Thermocoleostomius sinensis A174: one gene and its partner. The protein of the gene in region 1 interacts with the protein of each later gene in a pairwise test. Links are inferred from orthologs where the notes say so. Each region holds a gene or a part of one and is shown on either strand. Other genes may lie near its edges.

Region 1 (12,832 bases):
CCGAGGAGCGCGACGATCGCCCAGAATTGACTGAAATGGTGGAAAGTTTTGTCCAAGCCGTCACAGGTTGGTCAGCAATGGTAAACGTGCTGACGCTGTCGCCTCGATTTTGCGCCAGATCATCTAGGTGGGCCAGGCTAGCAATCGTTGCGTCCGATCGTTCGGTGACAATCACCCAATCTAAAGATTCAGCGTCCTGGTTAAGCCAACTGAGAGCATATTCGCCGGGAACCAGCGCAAAAATCTCTTCCGGTTGCACTTGCCAGCGCTGTGCCAAAGTTTGTAGAGGTTTACGAAACTGGGTTTGCAGAGAGCCTGCTAGACCTGTGTCCAATTGCTGCCAAAGTTGTGCCAAGTTTTTGCCTGCTACCACTAGCGGACTTGTGGCTGGAATATATTGCAAGGCTGGTACCGGTTCAGACAACTGAGGTCGGCTGACTTCGATCGTTTGTCCAGGTGCGGTCAATAGCAGCGCATCTGCCAACAGTCCCTGGGAGGTAAGCTGCACGTCCATCACCAAACTGTCAAACGTAGGAGAAAGGTTGGCGATTGTTGGGTCAGAAATAGTGGTGTCTTCTAACCAGCTTGCAAGTTGAGGAAAATGAACATACACCATACCAATGCGTGGATTGGTTAAGCGGTCGATTGCCTGTTGATAGGATTCGCTGTTGCCTAAGCTCAGTTCTGGCACTTGCAGATTATTGATGGCATCCCGCAGCACTTTGGGAGAATTAGCAAACAGGACGAACTGATCGCCAATCATGGCAGTTGTCAAGCTTTGTTCAGAATCGGGAGTTGTCGTCGTGCCGTCATTGGCATGAATCAGGGTGACGCCCGCATAGGGTTCAAACACCAAATCTGCGCCTGTGGTGGCTTGTCGCTGCCAGAAGGCTTGGATCGATCGTTCAGCTTGCTCCGGACGGTGAATCGCTGCGGCAATTAAATATCCAGTTTGCCGACCATTGCTGAGATCCCGATCGAAATCGGTAGTTGTGACAGCAAAGGTGAGTTCATTCCCCAACCAGGGCTGGATATCACGGCGGTAGTTTAATCCGGTTTGCTCTAACAACGTTTGCCGAAACTGTCGCCACTGTCCCAACCATTGCTGTCGTTGCCCCGGTGGGGTTTTCGCTAAACCGGATGCTGCTAACCGATCGGGATTTACCAGCAGCGATACCACCAGTGGAGATTGCCGTGACACAAACTGCGTGGCGTGACTGGTCCGTTCCGCTTGCAGCGCTCGATTGGGATGATTAGCCGCTAACCAATAGGCTCCAACACCACCAATCAGCAGGAGCACGAGGAAGATAGCAACGAGAATAGAGACAAACGATCGAGTCTTCATGCACACAATTAAGGTAGGCAGCAGGGTAAGAAGCAGCACTTGATGCAGAGCAGCACTCCCGTACCAACCCTTAGTGTAGTATTGCCAGTGGTTAAAAACACATCAATAACAATACAAACAATACACCGTTGTGGTTTATGGCAGATGCTGTACCGTTCCCCACCGCTTGGCAAGGTTGGGCAAGGTTACTGAACTTTGACCCGTAGATTTTTGCTGATGTTGTCGTAGCCCGACACAAACCCGTTTTTCAGTTCAACCGTGCTTCCGCCATAGCGCAATGTTTCGCGGCATAACGAATGTTCAAGTGACACTTGGGATGGGGTGCCTTGTACTCGGAACACTTCATTGCGATCGGAGCCGATCGTCCAGAAGCTGCTGAAATTGGTGTTCGGTAATAGTACGGGTGTCATCGCTACTTTGAGGGTTCCGTCTAGGTTGTTATAACCCGTAACATGATCATCCGTTAGCTCAATTGTGTTGTAGTTGTAATAAAGCGTTTCTTTGCGCAAAGAGTCATAGCGCACAACACGGCTAGGAGTTCCCTGAATTTTGAAAACTTCATCTTTGGAAGAACCCAGCGTCCAAACGAAGGGAGCCTTAGGCGCTGACACTATCGCATTGTTTGAAGCAACTCTTAGGTTTTTGTCTTGGTCTTCATAGCGCACTACAATTCCATTACTCAATTCAACAACACTGCCCCCGTAGTACATCACTTCTTGACAGAGTGCATCATAGCGAGACTGATGGGTTGGCTCTCCTTGAATGCTTAAAACATCGATGCGTCTAGACCCAATCGACCACAAATGGGTCGCTGTCACCCCATTGCGGTTGTTGTTGTCTACGCGAGTTTGAGCATAGGTCAGGTTTTGCTGATATTCTTCTACTTTTTGTTGTGCTAGTTGATACTTGGGATGCGATTTGGGCACGGCTCCCATCAACTCGATCGCCTCTTTCCACCAGGTACTGACGATCGACCACTCATCCCGAGAATTGGCAGTTTGGGTGAGTTCAGCCGCACTCATGGCCCGGTTAACCGCCCACCGAAAAGCCTCGGTTTTAAGCGTCTCCACCGCTGGACCATGTTGCTTGGTGTCTCGAACAGTAAAGGCAACGGCTAGTACGATCGAAGTGCAAAAAATAGCGATGGGAAGAATGGGCACTATCCACCGCAATGATCGCTTCGGAGGTGCAGGAGCGGTAGGGTTAATGTCGAACTCTTCTTTAAAGTAAAAATGTGAAATCCTCCCGGATGGAATTCGTCTATTCGCCCCAGCATCACGTCGCTTGCTCATATCCGTCCACGATGAAGACGTCACATTGCAAAATATTCTTGACCATATTAAGTGAAATTTCCACCACTAGGCATATTTTGGGTGGCTGAAGTGACAAACTTTGTCGTGGCTTTAAATTTCTCCGTATTTTTTCAGCAGTTTCCTGAGGACTTCGGCCATGGTCGATCGCTCGTAGGTTGAAGGAGTGGTACGTGTCCAGGTAAGCGGCTGGGGGCTGGGGATAGCCGGATCGGAGTTCTGAATGAGCCATCCTTGGGTGGTTTTTGGCGATCGCCATAGCTCTAGGTGGGCCACGGCTGGATCTGCGTAAAAGGCGAGGGATTGTCCACCTAAACACGCTGAACTCCAAGCGGTAAAAGCATCGTGACTGAAGCGGTACAGCGGCACGGTTCCCAGTTGTGGAACTCCCCACCCATCTAGCGCCATCACCGCTTTCACGCTCCCATGTAACTGCCAAACCGTCGCTGCACCCACGGCAGCTACTGCCCCAGCACTGAATCCAATCAACAGCAAAGCCTGCTTGGGTTGCTTTGGAACCGTCTCTTGCAGAAATTGCACCAGATGATAGACCGAATAGGCCGGATAGCGATTGGTCGGAAACACGAGCAGGTCATGAGGCGAAATGTCAAGCCCTTTGATGAAAGATTCGGTAAAAGCGGGAGGATGGATACCTGGGCAAAGAACGATCGTCATAAATTGCGTAAACTAGAAACAACTAGACACCCCACCTATCCCTATCTATTAAGACTACTAAGACTACTAAGACTGAATTCCAGCGGGGGGAGATCGCGACTACTGTGGTTCGGTTCTAAGGTTGTTTCCAATCGGCTCCTCCCAGTATTGTCGTAGTAGGAGCTACTTAGGAGACATCCCTCCGAAGTATTTTGCTAGACGTTGCTAATGGTCGATCGGGTGGTTTCTGTGTACAAGTGGTATTTGCCAACCTTAAGTGAAATCATGACTTTGGCGGAGCCAGATCAAGAACCGGGGTTTGGCTTTCCCGCTCAACAACAGGTGACGGCGGAAGGGCAATGGTCTGGTGCGGTTGCAGCCTTGAATCAATTATTGCAGCGGACAATTGCAGCAGAGCGCCTAGCGTCAGATATCTCTGCCAATTCGTCTGCCCATCTATCTGCGCAGGGAGTGACTCGTACTAGCCGAAATGGCGCACGCGCCGACTCCACTTCTACCGGACAAGCCGTTGCTGGAACCACTAAAATCAAGCCCCTAGACGGTGTATTACTATCGGGACCGTTCCCCGTTCTGAATCCATCTGAATTAACCGATCGCTTAGCTGCTTGGATGTTTACGGTCGCTGCACCCGGTGATATTGTGCAACTGCTGCCTGCTGCTGATCCTGATTTGTCATCCCGTTATGCCAAGGTACTGACGTTGCCGCTGTTGCCACGAGATCCAGTCGCTGCTGAACAGTTTTGCTTGGTCTTGACGCACGATTTTAGCTTAGCTATGGTGCTAGGAGAACAGGACGCCGGCAAACCTGCATTTCAGTTTTCCTTTGATCCGGAAGTGGTGTGGCAAGTTTGGCGATCGTTGGAAGCCAGGATTAAGTTAGCGGCTCCTCACATGCTGCCAATGTTGTCGCGGGTAGTGCAGCAATTTCCGCCCGTTACGCCCGACTATCGCCTGGTTACGCAATTTAGTCGCTTACTGTTAGCCAATTTGCCGCAGGTGTCGGAATTAGAAACAGAGGCACTTGCTCATAATAGCCGTCTTGGCCAAGAGCTAGTGGGTCAAGAGTTGGGGGCACAAGTTGGTAAGGCATTTATCCCCACGACTGAATCGGAAGTGACGGTCTCTAAACCTCCCCATCGGACAAAAACGTCTGGAGCAAAAAGTAAAAGCCATCGCGCTAAACGAACGGTTGCAGAATCGACTCGCGCTCCGGATGAGAAAGCACCCGCTCCACAACCAAGCTCCGATGCAGAATTGCTGAAGGCGATCGCCCACGAAGTACGCACCCCCTTAACGACGATTCGGACGCTGACGCGGTTGCTGTTGCGGCGCAAGGACTTGAACCCGGATGTAATCAAGCGCTTGGAAGTGATTGATCGCGAGTGTACTGAGCAAATCGATCGCTTCAGTTTATTCTTCCGGGCTGTGGAGTTGGAAACGACGAATACGCAAACCTTAATCAATTCGTTGGCTCCCATTTCCCTCGATCAGGTTTTGCAGCAGAATATTCCTCGCTGGCAGCAGCAGGCCAGTCAGCATAACCATACGCTGGACATCGTCTTACCACAGAAAATGCCGTTGGTGGTGACAGACCCCACCATGCTCGATCAAGCCTTGACGGGTCTGATCGATCGCATTACTCACAGTCTGCCACCCGGTAGCCATATTCAAGTTCAGGTATCCTTGGCGGGTCATCAACTCAAGTTGCAGTTAGAATCTCATCCTGAGTCAAATTCGGCGCTCGGGGATGGCTCTGGCAAAGGCAGCGGTTCAAAGTTTGGCTTCACCCCTACCTTGAAATCATTGGGGCAACTGCTGATGTTCCAACCAGAAACAGGAAGCATTAGCCTAAATTTGACGGCGACCAAGAATCTGTTTCAGGCGTTGGGCGGTAAGTTGATTGTGCGCCAGCGACCCGAGCAGGGCGAAGTAATGACGATCTTTCTGCCCTTAGACAGCCGCAGAGATTAGAGCCTCTGTGGGCAGCAACGGCAACGTTAGCACTAATAAGCACTAGCACTAATAAGTACTAATAGAGGTATTTAACTAGGGGGCAACGCTGATGCTTCAACGTTCATGTTGTTGCTTCGGGCAGAATCAACATGGCATCTCCAAACGAGTAGAAACGGTAGTGCTGATCGATCGCTTCTTGGTATAACGCTAACAAGCGCTGTCGTCCAATTAAGGCACTAACTAACATCATCAGGCTTGATTTAGGTAGGTGAAAGTTCGTGATCAGTCCATCCACCACACGCCACTGATAGCCAGGATAGATAAATAGTTCAGTTTTGCCGCAGTAGGGTTGAAGGGTTCCGGTTTGGGCCGCAGCCTCCAGCGATCGAACAGCGGTTGTCCCAACTGCAATCACCCGTCCCCCGTTGGCTTTGGTTTGCTGGATTGCTTCTACCACAGATGGCGAGACTTCTAGCCACTCACCATGCATTTTGTGCTGGGTGATGTCATCCGATTCGACTGGGCGAAACGTTCCCACCCCCACATGTAATGTTAAGGTTACGTGCGAAATGCCCTTGGCTTGTAGGCGATCGAATAGCTCCGGTGTGAAGTGTAATCCAGCCGTAGGAGCCGCCGCCGACCCTGGACGTTTAGCATACACCGTCTGATATTGCTCTGGGTCAGCTTCCGAGTTCGTGATATAGGGCGGCAGTGGCACAACTCCCCGTTGCGATAGCCAAGGCAACAACGATTGTTCAGTGGGCAAATTAAATTGCAGCAAACGTCCCCCGGTGTCTGTGTCAATTGCCACCACTTGTGCCGTGAGACGATCGGCAAACTCAATCTTTGCTCCGGGTTTCAAGCGTTTACCTGGTTTGACCAGGGCAAGCCAACAGTGAGGCTTCTGTTCTTCTAGTAGCAACACTTCTACCTTGGCTCCATCTGCAATTTTGGTACGATCCACCTTGTGGCCATACAACCGAGCCGGAATCACCTGCGTATCGTTGAGAACCAACAAATCGCCCGATCGCAGCAAAGTTGGCAAGTCACGAAACACACAGTGGCGAAATTGAGGTGGTGCATCCACTACCAGCAAGCGCGAACTATCTCTAGGTACGACCGGATTTTGGGCAATGCGATCGGCGGGCAGTTCATAGTCGTAGGCCGCCAACGAGCGATCGATATCCCGATCTGTTGCAAAATCAGCACTCATATTCTGTTGACTTAAATCGAAAGAAGAACCCATTGCCGTCGCGATCGGAAAATTAATTGACTTGAAAATTAACCTGAAATCGGATAGGCCATATGCCAGGCTTGACATTGACGGTTGATTAAGTCTTGGGAAAGATACAGTCAAGTGCAATCAGCGGCTAAATTGTAAACAAAACAAGCCCCGGCCCCGGCATTCGGCAGTTCTAGTTCATTATTACAGGTATTGTAACGGTGTGTTTGATCGACTTAGGCTATCACACGACACCTGCGATCGGGTCACAGCCATCTATTTTAACCTTGGTATGACTGTCAATAAGGATATATTCATGCGAATGACGATCGGTCATTGTATGCAGCCTATGCTGTCGCTATTGCGGTGAGCGGTTCAGAGCAACTATTTGAAAAGCTGAGGAAACACCATCATGGACGAGCAAGAAACAGAATCATCCCCAATTCTTCGCAAAGGAGACACCGGCGAGGCCGTTACTCAATTGCAGACATTGCTAAATGCCCAAGGATCGAGCCTAGCGGTGGATGGCATTTTTCAGGCAACAACATTGGCATCGGTGATTTCGTTTCAACAGCGGCATGGGTTGCCAGTGAATGGAATTGTGGGCCCAGAAACGTGGCAACTTTTGCAACACCCTAAGAATGTAGAGGCATAAAAAATCCCCCTAGCTCGGGACCAGGGGGAAACAAATCAGGGTGCATCTACCAATTCAGTTATTCGCACCCTTGCTGCGTGTTCCGGATAGTTTGATCAATTTAATTACTTGATTGCTTAATTATTTTCGAGGTTTTCTGTCGTAGCGCCTATTGACCTGTTCTGCTCATTCAAGCATTGGTCAACACTAGTGGACTTAAACATACACAAACCCGGTTGTAAGATTCGAGGGCGCTTCGCCGTGCACCAATCCAATCAATTCAGGGGTTAGTTGTCCGGCTGTATAGAAAATGGCGGTTGCTGTCGGATCGATCGTAGACACCCCTAAGCTGTAATCCCTAGCCGATCCTTTTAGTTGAATTCGATCGCCCGCTGTTAAATCGAAGTCTCTAATCACGGCATAATCGCCGTTGCCACGGGTATCCTTGCGGCCGTCGTTGTAAAAGACACTGGTGCGGTTGCCGAGAATGAAGCGATCGGGCGATTGCCATTCGTAGTCGGCTTCAGGAGCTAGTTCACCAAACAGCACATCTTGTTCGCCACGCCCCGGCGTCGCCGAGGTTGGGTCAACTCCAGTCAAGACATCGCTGTCATCATCGCCATAGAGGATATCGTTGCCGCGTCCGCCAATCAGCGTATCCCTGTCGACACCACCATTTAAGGTATCGTTGCCTGTGCCGCCATCTAAGCGATCGTTGCCACTCTCATCCATAAAACCGGGGGGAACCCTGATTTCTCGAGTTCCCAAGCGATCATTGCCCGCGCCACCGCTCATGGTGTCGTTGCCGGAACCCAGAATGATGTAGTCGTCTCCGCCATCGCCAAACCCCCGATCGTCCCCCGGAGAATCACCAATCAAATAGCGACCATCTACTCCAAAACCAATGTAATCGTTCCCGGCTCCACCCCGCATCAAATCATTTCCGTCGTCACTAAACAAGCCATCGTTACCCGCACCACCCAAGAGGGTGTCGTCTCCGGCATCTTGACCAAAGCGATCGTCATAATAATAGTAATTGCCAATGTTATCGTTTCCATTGCCGCCTACTTGCAGATCGTTTCCATCCCCGCCGCTGATGTAATCGTTTCCATCCCCGCCGAGAAGCGTATCGTTGCCCGCATCAGAGCCATAATAGTATTGGCTGTCGTTGCCTGGACCTCGACTGCTGAACGCACCCAACAAGTCGTCACCTGTTCCCCCCAACAGCCAATCGTCTCCATCTCCGCCGCTCATCACATCGTTGCCTGCGCCCCCTTGCAAACTATCATTGCCAGCTTCCCCCGCAGAATCATCTTCGATGCCAGGGAAAGCTGTGCCCATGACATCATTGCCAGCTTCCCCCAACAATTGATCGTCTCCGGCTCCACCCCGCAGCGTATCGTTACCATCCCCGCCGCGCAAGGTATCGTGGCTGACAATTAGATCGCCACCTGTGCGATCGGCAAATCCATATAAGCGATCGTTTCCGGCCAATCCCAAGATAATGTCATTCAGATCGAGGGGGTTGGTATCTCCAAACAACACGTCATCATGAAGCGTGCCGATAATTCTATTGGCCATAAATCCTCCTGAAAAATACACCAACGCAGTTCCACGCTGGCTGTTTTAATTGGTTTACTTAGGAATTAAGTTTCTAGGTATTTCTAGAGTGCATAGTGCAGCGCTGCCGTTTCTAGAATGTGTTCTAGAGAACCCCGAATCTGTACGAGATAATGTACTTAATTGGTTCTATATTCAATTCACTTCCATATCCATCATAGAGAGGATTGGAACACAAGCGTAGCTACGAATGATAAACGTTTGACAAACTTTACAGCCGCAAACTCAATGGCTCTAGGCTTCAGTTAAAGTTAAGCGAGGAAATTGCTAATCAGGTTACTCACCCAAGTTTTGCCGGTCAATTTTTGCAAAGTAGTCGATCGCGTCCGAAATGGGGGACGATGCGGCTGAGGTATACCGTAACACCCTAGGGTAGGACAGACAGATTGTAAGCCCCCTTCTCTGTCTGTCCTTTCTTCCTAAGGTAGGGTTGGTAAACTAGCCCTGCTTTTTAAGCTAAGGCCGATCGTTTGAAAATAGTCCAATTCCAGATGAAGAAATTGCAAGGAATTGCGGACTGGCAACGTGGGGACATGCGTTCAACGCTTAACCTTCAATGCCTAACCCTTAACTCCCAATTTCTCCCGTAACTCGTCGCGAATTCGGTTCATGATCGAGGTTTCGTCTAGGGTCGAGAGAATGCGATCGATCACGGCTTTAGGGCCATCGGGACCCCAAGAGGCTCCGTTAGCCAGATAAACCTTGATCACCTGCCCAATTCCGTAAGTTGAGACGCCCGCAATTCCCGCTTGCGTGACCGCAACAGAGAGATAGGGAGCCAAGGAAACCCCGCCTGTGGCCGGAGCCGAGAGACCTAATACACTTTTGAGGGAGCCTAGCCCCGCCGTAATCAACAGTTCGCTAGCGGTAATTCCCCCCAAGCTAATTGCAATTTTTTGCAGCAACGCCACTGCTCCAGCTTGAGTCATGGCAATGCCATACAGCCGAGACAGTGCCACAATCATCGCTACGTCAATTGCCGCTCCGCTGAGCAAATCCACTACGGTAATTGGATTGAGGGCGGTGGTGATGGCTTTGGTCATCGTGCCATTCCAAATGATTTGATTGGCGCTGCGATCGCGAATTTCCAGCTTCCGTTGTAGCACCTGTTCATTCACCGAATCGGCAAACAGCATCGTGTTAAGTGCTACCAGTGATTTTCCTTCGCGGTGCAACACCTCCAGAATTTTCAGCTTTACATCTTCAACTTGGGGTACCCCTCGGTTCAACTGCGGAACGAGTTTGCCATCCGATCGCCGTACTGCTTTAGCAACCAAAGGAGAAGCCGCTGCCATGACAATTTCATTGGGTGAAAGTAACGTCCGCACGCGATCGTCGCGAATTTTTTCATAAATTGCTAAGCGATCGGCGCTGGGATACTGATCCATCTTATTCAGCACCAGCAGAATCGGCTTATTGGCTTGACGCAGTTCCGACAGCGCTACGAATTCTACCTGAGTCATATCGCCAGCGATGACAAATAAGATCAGGTCGGCTTGTTTGGCCACCTGCCGAGCCAGGGCTTCTCGCGCTTCACCATCTACTTCATCAATGCCAGGGGTATCGATGAGTTGAATGCAGGAATTGCCAACACCGGGCAGCGACACCTTCCACAGCTTCTGGTGACTACCATCGATCGCCTCTTCACTGGTTGTCCACTCAGCGCTCTGAATTGTTTGTGTCACGCCATGCGTTGGGCCGGTAGTGAACACCTCCTGACCCAGCAGCGCATTCAACAGCGATGACTTTCCCCGCCCCACCATGCCAAATACCGCAATGTGCACCACTTGGCGATCGAGCTTGTCCAGCATAGTTTCCAGACTTTCTACCTCCGCTTCTAGCCCTTGCCGTTCAGCAGGAGTGAGGTCGAGCTTTTGTACCAAATCGCGCAGTACCGTTTGTGCTTGCCGATAGTTCAGTTCTGCCTGAATGTCGCTGAAACTGAGGATTGTTTCTTCCAGTTCCGCATTCACGTTTGTAGATCCTGTAGATCCGTTATTGAGAGATCCATAGTTGGGAACATTTCGTTGAGTCATAAGCCTTTCGACGCTCGTAACTGACCACAAGCTGCATCGGCCTCCAGCCCTCTGGAATAGCGCACGCTCACAGCAATTCGATGTTGCTTTAAGATATTGACAAACGCTTGAATTCGATCGCGATCGGGGCGCTGGTAGGCCACTTCGGAAATAGGGTTGTAGGGAATCAAATTGACATGGCTTTGAAAGCCACGCAAGTGTTGAGCTAGCTCGATCGCGTGTTGTGGTTCATCATTTAAACCGGCTAGCAAAATGTATTCAAACGTGACTCGTCTACCTGTGATTTGCACATACTCGCGGCATTCGTTCAGCAACGCTTCCAGCGGATATTGCCGTGCGCTGGGAATTAACTGTTCGCGAATCGTTTGATTGGAAGCGTGCAAACTCACCGCTAGTGTTACCTGTAGCTGATGTTCGGCAAAGCGACGAATTCGCCCCGGAATGCCCACAGTCGATATCGTGATCGATCGCTGCCCAATGCCTACATCGCGATTCAGCGATCGTACCGCCGCCAACACATTCTCGCTGTTCAGCAACGGTTCCCCCATGCCCATAAATACAAGATGGCTGACCCGCTGTCCAAAGTCTTCCTGTACTGTTAGCACTTGATCTACAATTTCGTGCGTTGCCAAATTCCGGACATAGCCGCCCTTACCTGTGGCGCAAAAATCGCACGCCATTGGACACCCCACCTGAGACGACACACATACCGTCAGGCGATCGAGCGGTGCAGAGGAATGCAACGATTGAGAAGAATGCTTCGTCCGAGTCGTCTGGGCTTCCCTGCCCAACCCCCAATCCCCAATCCCTGATTCCTGCTTATATGTAGGAATTCCTACCGCTTCAATGATTTGCCCGTCCGTCAGCCGCAGCAAATACTTCACTGTGCCATCTGGTGCTTCTGCCCGATAGTGCAGCGTCGATCGCCCTACTACCACGTCTGTAACCGATGCCCGCCACTGTTTGGAAAACACCGTAATCTCGGACAGCGATCGAGCGCCCTGCTGATAAATCCACTGGTGCAACTGCTTTCCACGATAAGCAGGCTGTCCCTGTTGCTGCACCCATGCCGTTAACTGTGCCAGCGATTGACCCAACAAAGGTGTTGATGGGTCGGGAAGGGTCGCCAACTCAGCAGCAATCGGCGCGGAAGCAATAAAATTGGCAGAACCAGAAGACATAGGCAAAAGGCATTAAATGACGAAAATAGAGATAGCATCGATCTCCATCTTAGACTAGCCCTTTCGTCTCTGTATGTATGTATGCCCTGTATGCTTCAACAGTCCGCAATCACCCAGTTGCAATGATCCATTCTCTACTACGGCATCTCGCACAGCATCCAGTATTTGTTGAGCGTGATCATCGCCTCAGCGAAGTTAGAGAAAGTAACGGGTTTCAGAATATAACCTGCTACGTTTAGCTGGTAAGCTTCCACCCGATCGCGGTCTTGATTTGAGGTCGTCAACACAATGACAGGAGTCATGCGTAGATTGGGATCGGCCCGCAACTCATGCAAAAACTCGATGCCGCCCATTTTGGGCATGTTAAGGTCAAGCAGAATTAAACGCCGACTTGCGGGAATTTGAGGCGATTCGCCTTCACCCCGCAGCATCGCCAACGCTTCTAGTCCATTTGACGCAACAAAGAGGGGATTTGAGATGTTGCTTTTTTTGAACGCTCGCTTGACGTTCATGACATCAACTTCGTCATCTTCAACTAGCAAGATGTTAATCATCTTTTCAACCGCTTCTATCATGGACAGCTACATAGACGTTTAACTAGAAACTTAAAGACGTTAACAGCTTAAACTTATGTATTTGTAACATTAGCTTCAATTTTAGAAATAAGTAATCTTCTGCACCTCAGCCGCCGGTATGAAATTGTACCTACGCAAATAAACAGGTATTTTTTATGACTTGATATGCGATCGAATCATTGTTTTGGCCAGGTAAAAGAAAACGTTGATCCATTCCCTTCTTGGGACTCTAGCCGCACCGTACCACCTTCTGCTTCCACAATTTTTTTGACAATCGATAA
Region 2 (16,236 bases), 2.4 Mb from region 1 along the record:
CCCTATAGCCTGAATGGTGCAGTCACTGCCCCTTATAAATACCAAAGATTTCTTCACTAGGCGCACGCGAATAAAATCCCCCGGATAGATAGCTACACCGGGGGTCAGATTCCAATCACATATTTTTGCCACTCTTGATGCAACCCACTTTTAATGTGTTTCGTGACTTCAAAATAGAGACCGCTGTGGGGTTTGTGTGGAGTTTGACGCAACAGCATACTGGCTTCTTTGGGGGTGCGGTTGCCCTTCTTGACATTACAACGCACACACGCTGTGACAATATTTTCCCAGCTATCGCCACCTCCCCGCGATCGAGGCACAACATGGTCAAGGGTCAGATCGTCTCCGGAATAGCCACAATATTGACAAGAGTGGGCATCTCGATGCAAGATATTCCGGCGAGTCAACGGAATTTCCTTATAGGGAACCCGGACATACTGCCGCAGGCGAATAACCGTAGGCAATGGCATTTCCGCATAGACGACCTTGCCGTTGTGCTCTACCTGTTCGGCTTTGCCTTTAATTAACAGAACAACTGCCCGCCTCCAGCTAGTAATGTTAAGGGGTTCGTATGAGGCGTTTAAGACCAGAACCTTGCCCATCGATGTTGCTGAGAAGATAGGTTTTACAGATAGTAACATAGGTGGCAGCGAGAAAGCCGGCAGAATCTCTGTTCAATAGGAATTTGTCTGGGTTAAGGCTGCACCTGCTTAACTGAGTTCAGTGATTTCACGGAGGCAATTGAAACTGTCACAACCGAGATTGAACCCATTACTTTCTCGATGCTTTCTTCTACTTTATACAATTCTGCTCAATTAGGAAGTCTAACGAGGCTGTTCTGCTAAAGTCCATTCGCGTTGTACCTTTCTCTCTCGGCTTTCATCCTTTATCCTTACCTCAATGTGTGAGTTATTGAGGAGTGAATCGTCATGTTGAGTTGGGACTTGACCCCCGATTTATCCACCATGCAACGCGATCGAGCTTGGGTCGAGATTGATCTACAAGCGCTGGCGCACAATGTGCAGCAACTGCGGCAGCTTCTGGCTCCCTCTACTGAATTGATGGCGGTGGTCAAGGCTGATGCCTATGGGCACGGGGCTGTGATGGTGGCGCAGACGGTCTTACAGCATGGGGCAACTTGGCTAGGCGTGGCCACTATTCCAGAAGGCATTGAACTGCGGAAGGCGGGCATTGAAGCGCCCATTTTGCTATTAGGAGCGACCAACACCCTCGAACAGGTGCGAGCCGTAGCGCGATGGCAACTGCAACCAACCCTTTGCACGCCCAAACAAGCACTGATTTTTGCGGAAACATTAGCGGCTTCTGGCGACCGACGGACATTACCTGTTCATCTCAAGTTAGATACAGGCATGTCCCGTTTAGGGATGCCGTGGCAACAGGCAACCGAATTTGTGCAACTTGTGACGCGGTTGCCGCAACTGCAAATTGCCAGCATCTATTCCCACTTTGCGACGGCCGATAGTCCTGATCCCAGCATCATGCGACAACAGCACGATCGCTTTCAGCAGGCCATTGCCCAACTGCATGTCCTTGGCATGACTCCCCCCCGCTTGCACATCTCTAATTCTGCTGCCACGCTGGTTGATTCCAGGCTACATTACGATCTGGTGCGTGTGGGACTGGCTACCTATGGATTGTATCCTGCGCCTCACTTAAAAGGCACGATCGACCTCAAGCCTGTAATGCAAGTAAAAGCCCGCGTCACGCAAGTGAAAGTGATTCAACCCGGAACTGGCGTCAGCTATGGGTATCAATACATTGCCGATCGAGAAATTTTGGTGGCAGTGGTAGGAATTGGCTATGCCGATGGCATTCCGCGCAATCTTTCGAATCGCATAAACGTCCTGCTCCGCGGGCAACGAGTGCCACAAATTGGGGCAATTACCATGGATCAATTGATGCTAGATGTCAGCCAGATTCCTGATTTACAGCCTGGTGAAATTGTTACTTTGTTGGGACAGGACGGCAACGATGCAATTGCTGCGGACGATTGGGCAGAGATCTTGGGGACGATCTCCTGGGAAATTCTCTGCGGGTTCAAGCATCGATTGCCCCGTGTAGCTGTTGAGCGATCGGCAGCAAGAGATGAGCGTTTAGGGGTTGGGAATTAGAAGGAGCGCAATCGGAGGCTGAACTTAGTTTGTGATTGTCCCAGTTAAAGGAGAACTAGGGCTAGCGTAGGTTTTCACGGGAATTCGTCCTGCCAAAAACGCCATGCGTCCGGCTTCTGTAGCCATGCCCATTGCCCGCGCCATAATGGCTGGGTTTTCCGCCTGAGCGATCGCCGTATTGATCAACAACGCATCTGCCCCTAGCTCCATTGCTTGAGCTGCCTCGCTGGGTGTACCAATGCCTGCATCAACGACCACAGGAACCTGAGCGGTTTCGATGATGATTTGAATATTGGCGGTGTTTTTGATGCCCTGCCCAGAACCAATTGGAGATCCTAACGGCATCACCGTAGCACAGCCCGCTTCTTCCAGCCGCTTGGCCAACAGCGGGTCAGCATTAATGTAGGGCAGAACCGCAAACCCTTCCTGTACCAGTTGCTCTGCTGCCTCCAGCGTGCCGATCGGATCGGGTAAGAGATACTTCGGATCGGGAATCACCTCCAGCTTGACAAAATTGTTGTCTTCCTGTCCCAGCAGTTTAGCCATTTCCCGTCCCAGTCGCGCTACCCGTACAGCCTCCTCTGCCGTCTTGCAGCCTGCCGTGTTGGGCAGCATCCAAATTTTGCCCCAGTCGATCGCCTCCGCCAGTCCTTCATGACCCGGAGCATTGGTCTGCACACGCCGCACTGCTACAGTGACAATCTCACAGCCACTCGCCACAATGCTTTGGCGCATCTGATCAAAATTGCGGTATTTGCCCGTTCCCGTCATCAGGCGCGATCGAAACGTGCGTCCGGCAATCACTAAGGGCTGTGGATCGGTAAGAGTTAACTGAGAATTGGCAGAGGGGTCTAGGGTGGCGATCGAAGCCGAGGAATATTGCAACATGATTGAATCAGAGAAAGAAGGTTGAGTATGGGTGGGAGGGGTTGCCGCAGAAGGGCTAGACTGCACCGTTGCAGCGGGCTGAACAAACCGTTCCCAAGTAAAGGCGTCTAAGAGAGGGCTACATTGCTGATTCCAAACGCGATCGGCAATCAGTTGAGCAGTGACAGGAGCCAATAGAATACCATTGCGGTAGTGTCCGGTAGCAAACGTCAGGTTTTGGCAATGGCTGTCTCCCAAGATGGGCAGTTCATCGGGTGTGGCAGGACGAAACCCCCACCAGCATTCTTGTAACGGTAGGGTTTGCAGCGGCGGATAGAGCCGCAAAGCTTGATTGAGCAGCATTTGGACGCCAACGGCTGTGTTATGGGGAGTAAAGCCCACGTCTTCCACCGTTGCCCCAACCACAATCCGCCCATCGCGGCGCGGCACAATGTAAACCTCTTCGCCATACAACACGCGCTGTAGCGATAAGTGCGATCGCTCTAGGGACAAACTCTGCAACGCTAGCATCTGACCTTTGCGGGGTTGCACCGGAACAGGCAACAATTCCTGCATCCATGCCCCAGTTGCCAGAATGTAGTGTCCTGCTTGAAAATCACCCGCGCTGGTTTTCAGACCTGAAATTTGCCCTTGCTGCTGTTGAATCGCGGTCACAGTCACGCCCTCGCGAATCTCTACTCCAAGTTGCTGAGCCGCTAGCCGCAACACCTGAGCGAGCGAGCGATTGTCTACTTGTCCATCTTCGGGGAACCACCAACCGCCGATTACGTCAGAGCTTAATCCTGGTTGGGCTTGATGAATTGCCTGGCGATCGAGCCAAATCTGACCGGATGAAGGCGAAACAAGAGAGGACTCCGCAGAGCTATCTAGTCGATAAACGGGGGCAATGATGCCACAGGGCCAATAATGGGCTGATGCGCCACTGAGATCTTCTAGTTTGCTGATCCAGTCGGGATAAAGCGACAAACTCTTGAGACACAAATCAGCCATCGCTCCTGGAGGAAGCTGTTCGGCTCTGGGAGCCAACATGCCAGCCGCCGCTTGGGTGGCCGCTTGCTGAGAGTCACGGCTGAGGACTGTCACCCTAGCTCCTTGCAGTTTCAACTCAACGGCAATCGCCAGACCGATCACGCCGCCACCAATAATGAGACTATCGCTTGTTTGATTCCTTGTTTGATGCATGGAAAGACGCTACAACTTACCACAAAGCGGGAAGAGGAGTTTGATCGGAGACTTGGGTAGAAGGAGTCGAAGGCTGGGTAATCTGAGGGGGCTGGCTGACAGGTTGACGGATAGGTTGACTCGGTTGAACGGGCTGCTCTGCGACCGTACTGGGAGCCGATGGTGGGGCTGGAATGGGATAAACAAAGTCACGGGCGGGGGCGGTTCCAGGTTCAGTTGAGCCAGAGCCAAAAATAAATTCATCAATCGCTCGCCCAGCATTTCGTAAAGATTCTGAGAATTCTGAATCAGGATCGACGCGCGGTAATTGAAATCCTCCATCGGGCGATAGCGTGCCATTTGGGAAACGGCTGGATTCGATCGCAGGAAAAATCCGATTAGTTAGTAGAATCAACAGAAATACAAATAGCCCCAAAAATAACAGCCGGGCTAGATTTTTAAAGAACCCTAGAATTGCAAAGAAAACTCCCAGCAAGAAAATTCCAGCAATTACTAGAACAATCAGCAACCACTCCGGCATAATCATCCCTTCCATACCCACCATTTCCATCATCGCTTAGGTTTTCGCGGATGCAAATCGTTTGTGGGCGATCGATGCAAGGAAATTATGAAATGCGGCTATGAGATGCGGCAGTCAGAGAACGCTTACCAAAATCCCTGGATTGGTTCTGGGGCAGACTCAACTTGTCGGGATGCCGCTGTACTAGAAGAGCCAGCCGAGAGTGGGGGCGTGGGAGTGGCAGGTACGATAACAGTGGGGGCTGGAGTGGGAGTGGGAGCCGGAGTGGGAGTAGGCGCAGGCGTAGGCTGAGGACTAGAAAGAATATCGTCAGGCGACGGGGGGGATGGCACTTCAGAGTCGGCAATGGCATCTGAGAAAATTGGCGCTAGCGCCTCTGCTACATCTTGCCACCCTTCCTGGGCAATAGGACGATCGGGCGATGGTATGGGAGAACCTGGAGCAGGTGTAGGAGTGGGAGTGTTGGGAGTATTGGGAGACTGAGCCACATCTACAGCCCCTGTTGTTCCCTGCCCCGCTGCCGTACGAAGCTGATTTGAGAAAAGCAACCCCAGCGCGATCGCCAACAACGCCCAGCTAATGGGACGAAGAATGCCTCGCAACGTTGAACCAATCACAGCCATTAAGGCGCTTGCAATCGCAAAACCCAATAATCCACTCACGGCTCCTCATCCCAACAACTGTTCAAAATTCCAACTGATACACTCTAGGTGTAAATCTATTCTGACATTTGTTGCCGAGAGTTAGTGGATTTATCCGGTAATTTCGCTAGGGATAGAGGCTATCCAACTACAGTTCCTCTAACTATAGAGGGAGAAGCGCGGGAGTGTCTCTATCGATTGACAGAGGTTCTATCTCAGTTTTGCTTCACAACCTAAACTTATGCTCTCAAACTAAAAGCCTAAACACACCATCGCTGGCGACCTTTCGATAGTCAGCGACTTGGGACTGGCATCACCAGAAACCAGTCCGCCTAACCATTCGACAACCACAACAAACCGCGAAGGATTCACCGAAGTTCACCTTTCTTTATGCATTTGGGAATCCCAATTCGCTAGGGTGTGATCTAGGGTCGATCGGGTTGCTAGTATCGCCACCGTTGTTTTGCCATGACTGTTTTGCCATGACTTCAGACCAGTTCACAGAAACTCAAGCCTTAAATCATTCAAAATTTCTTTGGGTCTATGACACAACCCTGCGAGACGGAGCACAGCGCGAAGGGCTATCGCTATCCATTGACGACAAACTGCGCATTGCTCGCGAGTTAGATCGCTTGGGCGTTCCCTTCATTGAAGGTGGTTGGCCGGGCGCAAATCCTAAAGATGTGCAGTTCTTCTGGCAATTGCAGGAAGAACCCCTGATGAATGCAGAAGTTGTGGCGTTTTGCTCCACGCGGCGACCGGGTAAAACCGCTGAGGCTGATCCGATGCTACAAGCGATTTTGACGGCCGGAACTCGTTGGATCACCTTATTTGGTAAATCCTGGGATCTACATGTCACCGAAGGATTGCAAACCAGCCTGGAAGAAAACTTAGCGATGATTCGCGACACGATCGCCTTTTTCCGTCACCACCAGCGCCGGGTGATTTATGACGCCGAGCATTGGTTTGATGGCTACAAATGTAATCCAGATTACGCACTGTCCACGTTGCAAGCCGCAATCGACGGAGGGGCGGAATGGTTGGTTCTGTGCGATACCAACGGCGGCACCTTGCCCCATGAAGTGAGTACGATCGTGCGGGATGTGGTGCAATTTGTGGAACACAGAGCCGAAATTCGGAAGCAGAACCCAGTTGCTGGCAACCCCCAACCCCCAACCCCTAACCCCCAAATCGGCATTCACACCCACGACGATTCAGGGACGGCCGTTGCCAATGCACTAGCAGCGGTGATGGAAGGCGCTAGGATGGTGCAGGGCACAATCAACGGCTATGGCGAACGCTGCGGCAATGCTAATCTCTGTACGCTGATTCCTAACCTTCAGCTAAAACTGGGCTACCACTGCCTGGATGCCGATCGCCTGACAAAATTAACCGATACCAGTCGCCTGATCAGCGAAGTCGTGAATCTGGCCCCCAACGATCATGCTCCGTTTGTGGGACAGTCGGCGTTTGCACATAAAGGCGGCATTCACGTCAGCGCGGTAGAGCGTAATCCATTAACCTACGAACACATTCGTCCGGGGCAGGTGGGCAATTGTCGTCGGATTGTGATTTCCGATCAGGCAGGGCTGAGCAACATTTTGGCCAAAGCCCGCAGTTTCGGCATTGAGTTGAACAAGCAAGACCCCACCTGTCGCCAAATTTTGCACCATCTCAAAATGCTGGAAAACGAAGGCTATCAGTTTGAAGCGGCAGAAGCCAGTTTTGAATTGCTGATGCGGCAAGCGCTGGGGCAACGACAGGCGTTATTTGAAATCAAAGAGTTTCACATTTACTGTGATGTGATTCGCGGCTCGTGCGATCTAATTCGGGGCGTGGACGAATGGCGGGGGCGATCGCTGGCCACGATCAAGATTGGCGTCAATGGTCAAGACATCCTGGAAGCTGCCGAAGGCAACGGCCCGGTTGCTGCCCTGGATGCCGCTTTACGCAAGGCTTTGATAAACTTCTACCCGGAAATTGCCGCATTTTATCTTACAGACTATAAAGTGCGAATCTTGGATGGAGCCGCCGGAACTTCGGCAAAAACGCGAGTGTTGGTGGAATCTAGCAACGGACATCAACGCTGGACAACGGTTGGTGTTTCTGGAAACATCATCGACGCCTCCTATCAAGCAGTCGTGGAAGGGCTGGAGTATGGCTTGCTGTTGCAAAACCAGGCAAAGGCAGCGCTAACCTCTTGATTGATTGATTGACGCTCTAGCGTCTACAGACGGAAGTAGTAATCTCGAATTTTATAAGCGATCAACTTCCGCCGCTCTTGCAAGAAGTCGGTGTAGTCTTCGACCGTCGATAGAGAGAATCAATCAAATCTCGAACGTTGGTGGCATTCCAGACAAACGGGCGTTGAATTTCAGGAATCGCAATCTTGCTCGATCGAACCCAAGCCAGTAGCGTTTGGATCGGGTGCTGGTTCACAGAATATTTCTGAATAGTCATGACAAGAGGTGGATGTAGGGAGCAGCCTACCTAGCAGTGTTCCCTATCCACTTCTTAAGCCTACAATCGCTGCATCCAGATAACGATTCTCAACATAGAACAACCCAAGTACTACATCACCTGAGTTGATAAACCCTAATTTAACGAGGTGGGCGGCGGCGTTGGAGAAATTCGGGAATATCTAAATTGGGTTTCGATCGCGGCTCAGACGCAGGTGAGACTGGCGGTTGAGAAGTCGGCGGTGGCGGGGGGACGGTGGGGGTTCGCTTCAATGGCGAGACCCGTGTCGTGGTGGTTTGGGCCACGGGTGGCTCTGGCTGAGAAGAGAACCCAGTGGCGATCACCGTAATTCGAATTTCTCCTTGGAGGCGATCGTCCAACACCGCCCCAAAGATGATATTGGCGTTGGGATCAACCGCTTCGTAAATAATTTCAGCCGCCGAATTGACTTCGTGCAGTGTCAAGTCATAGCCGCCAGTGATATTAAAGACAACACCTTTGGCTCCATCAATCGAGGATTCCAACAGCGGTGAAGAGATTGCAGACATCGCAGCCTCTCTGGCTCTGGACTTGCCCGAACCAATCCCAATCCCCATCAGCGCCGACCCAGCATCTGCCATCACGGCCCGCACATCGGCAAAGTCCACATTGACCAAACCGGGGATCGTAATAATGTCCGAAATGCCTTGAACTCCTTGGCGCAGAATGTCGTCAGCCACTCGGAACGCTTCTTGTACAGGGGTTTGTTCCGAAATCACCGATAGCAGCTTGTCGTTAGGAATAATAATTAGGGTATCGACTCGGCTTTGCAGAGCGGCAATGCCCTCATCAGCCTGACTTGTCCGACGCTTACCTTCAAACGTAAACGGACGAGTCACCACGCCAACAGTCAACGCGCCGACCTCTTTAGCAACTTCTGCTACAATCGGAGCCGCCCCGGTACCCGTACCACCACCCATGCCGGCTGTGATGAAAACCAAATCGCACTGATCCAACGATGCCGCAATCTCATCGCGCGATTCTTCCGCTGCCTTTTGTCCGATCGCAGGATTACCACCCGCCCCCAAACCCCGGGTTAACTTTTGCCCAATCTGTAGGCGGTTTAGGGCTGAAGCGTGGGTAAGCGCTTGAGCATCGGTGTTGATCGACCAAAACTCTACCCCGGTTAGATCGCTGGCAATCATCCGATTCACGGCATTACAGCCACCGCCACCCACTCCAATGACTTTAATTTTTGCTACATTGCTTGGCACAATCTCATCACTCCTGGTGTCCTCTGCCACGGCCCCTTTCAGATCGCGAGGCTGACCCAAGTGTATGCCAGAATTTGTGAAAGGATTTGTGCTGTTCATTGTCGAAAAAAGATCCTGATCTCCATCCGGAGAGTTTGTGTGGGTAGATACTAATCTACTATTAAGTGTCATCGGAGTTTAGAAACTACTGATACAAAGACTTTTTAAGGCTGGTTAAGGCTGGGCGACTCTAGTCAACTATAGGCTAAGTTGATTGAAAAACCAATCGATCGGGCAAATCTCTAATCGATTGCAACATCCACTAAGATAAGTGCTTGAAACGGGGAGACAACAATTAATTTTTATAAAAAATAAGAAGACCGATTTCAAGTACCTATGTCAAGCAGGATGGCAATTTTATAAATTGAAATCCTAAATGATTTGTTTTTACTTCAAATTACATAATTTTTTCTACTTCTCTTGATAGATTTAATAGGTTTCTTGAGCAATTGGAAGAATTCAGTCATGTTTTTCAACGGTCAGTCGGTCAATTTTCAGAGTTTTTCATCTCAATTAATGGCATATCTGGATTACGCAGATCGATATAATCAACTTGCTCTGGATTAACTTGTTCGGGGAGACGTCGCATTTGGTCTAAGCGCCGCAGTTGATGTTCCAGTCGAGAACTGTAGGCACCCAAATAGATCGCACCAAATTCTGTATACAAAATTAAATTGTTGGGATCGCGCCAATCAATTTCGGCAATTTTGACGGGACTTTGGCTTACCTGTTGATAGAGATCTGGCCACTGCGATCGATACTCCTCACGCATTCCAATGACCTTCAAGTCTGGTAACCTCTGGGATGAATTCAAGGCAAGGTAAATTTCGTGTGGAATCCACGCCCCTTCTTCGTCTAGCAGGGCCAATTTAGGAGTTTGTCCTCCTTTGGCGGTTGAGGCTGTATCCCCAGAATGGGTTAAATAGGCAATAGCCACCGGATATCGTTCCTGAATTTGAATTGTGAGGCTAGGCGGAAACAACCGACGAGTCACGATCGCCTCTGCAATCGGAGCTTCAGTTTCTAGCTGATGCACAATCGCTTGGGGCTGAATGCTGAGCAGCGACTGAGGGTAACGAATGGGCAAAACCGCTCGAATGGTTTCTGAGGAAAGAAACTGATTGCCTTCAATTTTAATTTGCTGTGGCGATCGGATCATCCAATCGGAGCGAGACAATGACCAGAGTAAGCCTCCGGCTAGCGCGCTAACCATCAGAACTTGCCACGTTGTTTGCAACATGCGCCAACGCCGCTGCCGCTGCAACTGCCGTCGCCGACTGGAAAGTTCTGCTTGAGAAGGAGATGAAATATCTGCCATTGCGCCAAAACAGGACTAGAAAACAAACGAAGTCTGTTTAACCGGGATACAAGCTCAGCGAAGCACTGGGCTGAAGCATCATTCTATCTATCGATTGACCTGATCTATTAGGTACACCTTGAACCTAAATCTCAAACGCCGCCAGAGGCAACAGCTAAACCAAGTAGTAAATAGGATTCGATCGGCCGATTCGCACTTTCGCAGATTGCCTCAAAGCAAGTTGACTATAAAGCCCTAATCCTAACCACAGAGAATGCTTAAAAGCAATGTGTAAAACCTCCTTTTATTTGAAACGATCTATTAAGTTAATTCGTTCGATCAACGCCAACTTCAGCCGGAAAATCGTATAAGTTTGAAGTAATGGATTGCCAATCTTTAAATAAAGTTTATTGAAACTTTACTGTTTTGTAGATTGATCATCATCATAGACCGCTCAATCGATTGGCTTCCTACTTGATCCCGTCACATCGCTCCACCATTAGATTGGCTATTTTCTGCAAAATTTGCTTCTAACGTCGTAGTTTGGCTCTAAAACTGGCTGATTGCTTATCTACTCTACACAGTCTTTAACGATCTGGACTATGATGGCTAGGGGATTTGTATCTACCAAATGGTAGACCTCTCCACTTCAACCTACTTTCAAGTTGTAAGTAAGCCCATTACGACCTGACAAAGCGCGATGAATCAGAACTGTAACTCAATCTCCGTGCGGCGATCTTTGGCACGGGCAGCGTTAATCTCTGGTGGATTAGGCTGGTTCGGCAGCCTCAGCTTGCTCAGCGCTAATATCAGCCTTGCTCAAACGGTTTCACCCTCTTTAGTTCCCAATGCTGAAGAGTTGCTTGGACCGGATCTACAGTCTTCATCGCCTTCGCAGGTTCCTGGTGTCACAGATTCGAGCGAGCCGATTGAACCAACCATCATTGAGCCAGCTACTATTACACCGATCGAACCGGAAGCTAGCCTCCATTCCCCTGAAACAGATACTTTTCCGCCTGCATCAGCGCCTAGTTCGTTTGATGCCCCCCCAGCTAGTAGTATTGATGTCCTCGTCGCTCCCAACCTTGCTGAAGAAGCCGCCGAAGCATTTGACTCAGGAACTCCGGCGATTGACCATGGAACCTATGGCAATGGCGCTTACATTGACCCCACTCCCTACAGTCTTGGGGCTACTCAGAAACCTGATATTGTCGTGTCTGAACGCTCTACGGGTTGTCAGACGGTGCTAGCCCCTGGACAAAGTGTACCGTCTACCCTCTGTCCTGTTGCTCCAACCACGGCTGGTGATAGTTGGATAACAGGGGGAGGTTCCTATAACACTTCTGCTCCGACAGTTTATAACCTTGAGCCTAAAACAGCATCTGCTCGGGACTTCTACAACCTCACAGTTCGTCCTCCTGCCCGCCTCAGTAATAACAACGTCAGTTTGCTCTTCCCCCTCTCGATTCCCGCTGCTATTACCTCTGCCTTTGGTTGGCGTGTACATCCAGTGATGAATCAAATGCGCTTTCACTCCGGAACCGATCTGGGTGCACCGCAAGGCACTCCAGTTTTGGCAGCGTTTAGCGGTAAGGTGGAAATTGCAGATTTTGTGGGCGGCTATGGTTTAACGGTGGTGCTGCAACATAACAAAGGAACGGAACAAACACTCTATGCTCATCTCTCGGAGTTGTTTGTCAAACCTGGTGAAGAGGTAAAACAAGGAGAAGTGATTGGTCGAGTTGGCAGCACGGGGCTATCAACCGGACCGCATTTGCACTTCGAGTTTCGCAAACAAACTCCAGAAGGCTGGGTGGTGATGGATGCGGGTTCCGTATTAGAGCAAGCACTGTCTCAACTGGTGCATTCGTTGCAAGTTGCTCAGGTTGATCCAAAGCTGGCCGTTCCGGCAATCTTTCAATATTCTGGCAAGTCATTGTTGGCGATCGACACCACTAAAGCAGAACCACAATCACCAACGGCGAACCATCGCCCAACACCACCCCTTGCCGAACAAGTGAATTGAGTTCTATCGGCAGGGGAAGCTAGCGAAAACGATAGGTTTAGGACGGTCCGTTGATTACAAATGCATTCTGCGGTTATGACCCTAGCCCTCATTTTTAATGGCTTTTCGTAGAAGCAGGGAAGGATGAGGAGCAAATCGGCAACAGTGGAATGCACGTTTTGTTGGGATAGATTACAGATCGTATGAAGAGTCCGTTGGATGTCATCCCAATCAAGGGGCAGATCAAGTAATTTTCAGGAGATGTAACTTTTTGCTTCCCAGTGGGAACTCTGAAAAGGACAAGGCACACAGCATAATTCTTCGAAGCAAAAATTTTGCTTCGTAAACGCAAAAAGATAGAACCTTGGGTTTGCACGGGCGACAAAGCAACAGGATACCGGGAGGTTGAACGATCGCTTCTATGGTTTGAATGAACCGAATGTCAAGCGCCTTAAGCTGTGATGCACCACCAACCTCGGTTGTGATGCCCCAGCTTGGAGGCGTCATTTTAGCTGACTTTGGACTTTAGAATATTGCTGAATCGAACGATCAATGTCAGAAATTATCGTATTACCTGGGTCGGGAGACCCGCCTGGTAGTGGTTTATATCCAGACTATGGATTGCGAGTAATTAGTGAACAACCTGTGGTGCTACGCCGCCCACCCACAACGCCCGCAGGAACGATCGCCGCAATTGGCAGCCCAGTTGATGACTACATCGCCGCAATTGATCCGAACAATACAACCATCTTTACCTTGGCTGGGGGTGATGGCAATGATACGTTAATTGGCGCTGCTGGGCCAGACGTCATTTCTGGTGACGGGGGCAACGATGTGGGGCAAGGCGGCAGTGGTGATGACATCTTGGACGGTGGAACTGGGAATGACGTGCTGCAAGGAGAAGATGGCAATGATTTTCTTCAGGGGGGCGATGGCAATGATACGCTTCAAGGTGGAAACGGCACCGACTTGCTAGTGGGTGGTTCAAGAGATGACTATTTGGATGGCGGTCCGGGCAATGACGTGTTGATTGGTGGACCAGGGCGAGATGTTTTAGTTGGCGGGGAGGGTGACGATCGCCTGCAAGGTGGCCCAGGCAAGGATTTACTAACAGGTGGACTTGGCAAGGATAGTTTTCGGTTTGAGAAAGGTTCAACAGGCAGCAAGAAGCGAAAACGAGTGGATGTGATTACGGACTTCAATCCACAAGAAGACACAATTGAATTAGATCGTCGATTGCTAAAAGGACAAGTCAATTTAGGTGAACTCAAGGATGAACACTTCAAGTCGGTACGAAAGATAAGGAATGATATCGATGCAAAAATTATCTATGAACGTCGATCGGGTTTGCTTTACTTCAATCCTGAGAAAGGCCCAACGATTATTCTGATGCAGCTAGACAAGAATCTGAAAATTACGGCTGCAAACTTTGAAGTGTTCTATTAGATTGGCTCCTTACCAATGTTAGGTTACCTAGATCAAGCCATTGCCGATTTTGATCACGCGCTTTGGACAGGGCAAGGGGTCGTTAGCGCTTGCCAAACCTTGGGCAATATTTTGCAAGCACTGGGACGATTTGATGAATCTGTAGATTGGCATGCCCGTGCGACACAAACAAGCGGCAATCGAGCGGAATTATTTTCAGGACTGGGTACACTGTATGCCCAACAACAGCGTTGGGATGAAGCGATCGCCGCCTATCGTCAAACGCTGAAACTACAGCCAACTCACGCAGAAACCTGTTGGAATCTGGCAAATATCTATGCCTTGCTAAATCAACCTGTTGAAGCGTTAGAGTACCGTCATCGAGCACTCAAGCAATCTCCTCGTTGGGCTACCTGCCAAAGCCATTTCAGTTTGGGTAATGATTTGATGGCAAACCATCAAATCGAAGCCGCCATAGCCGCTTACCATCGGGCCCTCAACTTAGAGGCTAGCTTTGCGCCTGCGCACTACAATCTAGCGGTAATCTTTAGCAATCAGAAAAACTACGAGGCGGCGATCGCATCCTATCACCGTGTGCTGGAACTAGAGCCTGATCGGATTGAAGCCTATTTAGGACTAGGGCAAGCTTTGGAGCAGCAAAACCAGTGGCAAGAGGCGCTGACTTGGTATCGGCAAGCAATTGAACTAGCTCCTGAATCGGTGGCAGCCCATTATGCCTTGGGGCAATTGCTGTTATGTCAGGAACTGTGGAACGAGAGCTTGGTGATTTATCGTCGCCTGATTGAATTGCAGCCAGCGGACTTTAAAGCGTATTTCCATCTGGGATTTGCCTTGCTGAACCAACGGCAGTATGCGCAGGCGACCGCCGCATTTCGCCATGCCATCGATCGTGCTCCTACTCAACCTGAACCCTATTACTATCTAACCCGTGCGTTGTTCGAGCAACAGCAATGGATGGAGGTCATTTCAACGGCGCTACACGTGATTCGGCAACAACCCAATTGCTCAGATATCTACAGGCTGCTGGGTCATGCCATTCAACAGCAATCGCGGCAGCCGAGAGGGCTACACAAATTGATCGCTCACTATCGTCAGAGTCCTTTAAGTTCTGAGCACGGGCTGACTTTCTATCTGCATGTTGGGGATCGCTTATTGAAACAACGGCAGTTTAATGGAGCCATCTTGTTTTACCGTTTAGCAGTATGGCATCAGCCAGAAAACGAAATCGCCGCCACCAATCTAAAACGCGCCTTTGCTAAACGCAAGCAACTAGAGAAGACGATCGCCACTCGTCGGCAGCAATTGACAGAAAATCCGCATCAGATCAAACTGTACAGCCAGCTTAGTAATCTGTTGACCGAGTGTGGAGACTTGGATGAGGCAATCGCGCTCAGCGACCGAGCTAATTTGTTGCAACGATGGCGGCACGTTTCCGAAAAGCATTACGAATTTACATGGGACTGGTTCAGCCACCGCATTCCCATTTGGCAAGAACACTTGGGTCATCTTGCCCATCAACACGGATTACAAGCGTTGGAACTAGGGTGTTGGGAAGGACGGTCTACTTGTTGGTTGCTCGATCATATTTTAACTAGTCACGATAGCCGAATAGTTTGTTTAGATTGGACGTTTCAAGCACGCTTTGATCTCAACATCGATCGATCGGATGAGCGCACCAAAGTGACCAAACGATCAGGAAATCCCCTCACCCACCTAGCAACGCTACCTCCTGCCACCTATGACCTAATTCATGTGGGTAGCGATGATTTAGCGACTTTACAACAGCGCCTTGCTCTTTGTTGGCAAGCGTTGAAGCCCAACGGAATTTTGCTCGTAGATGAGTACTGTCAAGGCTATCTAATCGATGATTCAGGCAATCCAGAGAATGTAAGGGATGGGATTGATCAACACAATCAACATTTCAAAGCAACAATCGATCGGGTTCTCATTCTAATTGCTACCGAAGCTAAAATTCTCTATCAAAATCGTCAAATACTGATTCAAAAAAGTTTGCACTCTGTTCCATAGAGCATTTCCCTTCTATTCAAACTAATGATTATGCTGAAACACCTCAAGCTGTATCTCAGCAGAACACCTAATCAATCGAATGATCCGAATCAGCTAGCTGTAGCCGAATCTGATCATGATGGGCAACTACAAGATGAAGCGATGGCTACGTCTGTTGCTTCCCGAACTACGGCAAAAACTCAGCTTCAGTTGGGGCATGACTGTTTTCAACATCGTCAATTCAATGCAGCAATTGACCACTATCGAGCGGCAGTAGCGGCTGATCCAACTTGGATTGACCCATATTCCTATCTGGCAGATGCTTTGAATCAGGCAGGTAACTCAGCAGAAGCAGCGATCTATTAC

What was found.
Region 2: the proteins of rlmN (region 1) and ftsZ interact in binary tests that used the Escherichia coli proteins (3 or more experiments, as listed by UniProt). The link is inferred for Thermocoleostomius sinensis A174 from one-to-one orthologs.

The regions. Positions count from the first base shown.
Region 1 is NZ_CP113797.1:1,249,629-1,262,460, reverse strand. The notes cover bases 9,885-12,681. They hold rlmN (23S rRNA (adenine(2503)-C(2))-methyltransferase RlmN), read right to left. Parts: upstream 11,977-12,681; coding sequence 10,792-11,976; downstream 9,885-10,791. Other genes in these bases: OXH18_RS05425 (response regulator), read right to left, coding at 12,114-12,551; OXH18_RS05435 (GTP-binding protein), read right to left, coding at 9,885-10,795. Also shown: OXH18_RS05470 (DUF3352 domain-containing protein), read right to left, coding at 1-1,345; OXH18_RS05465 (hypothetical protein), read right to left, coding at 1,531-2,637; OXH18_RS05460 (hypothetical protein), read right to left, coding at 2,749-3,330; OXH18_RS05455 (sensor histidine kinase), read left to right, coding at 3,538-5,301; tRNA preQ1(34) S-adenosylmethionine ribosyltransferase-isomerase QueA, read right to left, coding at 5,405-6,496; OXH18_RS05445 (peptidoglycan-binding domain-containing protein), read left to right, coding at 6,918-7,160; OXH18_RS05440 (calcium-binding protein), read right to left, coding at 7,356-8,720; more of OXH18_RS05435, read right to left, coding at 9,320-9,884; OXH18_RS05420 (sensor histidine kinase), read right to left, coding at 12,728-12,832.
Region 2 is NZ_CP113797.1:3,609,584-3,625,819, reverse strand. What follows is about bases 7,106-10,057. They hold ftsZ (cell division protein FtsZ), read right to left. Parts: upstream 9,248-10,057; coding sequence 7,964-9,247; downstream 7,106-7,963. Other genes in these bases: OXH18_RS15605 (cell division protein FtsQ/DivIB), read right to left, coding at 9,603-10,057; OXH18_RS15615 (DUF262 domain-containing protein), read right to left, coding at 7,629-7,823; cimA (citramalate synthase), read left to right, coding at 7,106-7,567. Outside these bases: OXH18_RS15650 (HNH endonuclease), read right to left, coding at 105-602; alr (alanine racemase), read left to right, coding at 930-2,132; glycine oxidase ThiO, read right to left, coding at 2,157-4,202; OXH18_RS15630 (hypothetical protein), read right to left, coding at 4,219-4,755; OXH18_RS15625 (hypothetical protein), read right to left, coding at 4,848-5,384; more of cimA, read left to right, coding at 5,846-7,105; more of OXH18_RS15605, read right to left, coding at 10,058-10,433; OXH18_RS15600 (M23 family metallopeptidase), read left to right, coding at 11,140-12,438; OXH18_RS15595 (calcium-binding protein), read left to right, coding at 12,970-13,863; OXH18_RS15590 (tetratricopeptide repeat protein), read left to right, coding at 13,879-15,891; OXH18_RS15585 (tetratricopeptide repeat protein), read left to right, coding at 15,922-16,236. UniProt on the Escherichia coli protein: Essential cell division protein that forms a contractile ring structure (Z ring) at the future cell division site. The regulation of the ring assembly controls the timing and the location of cell division.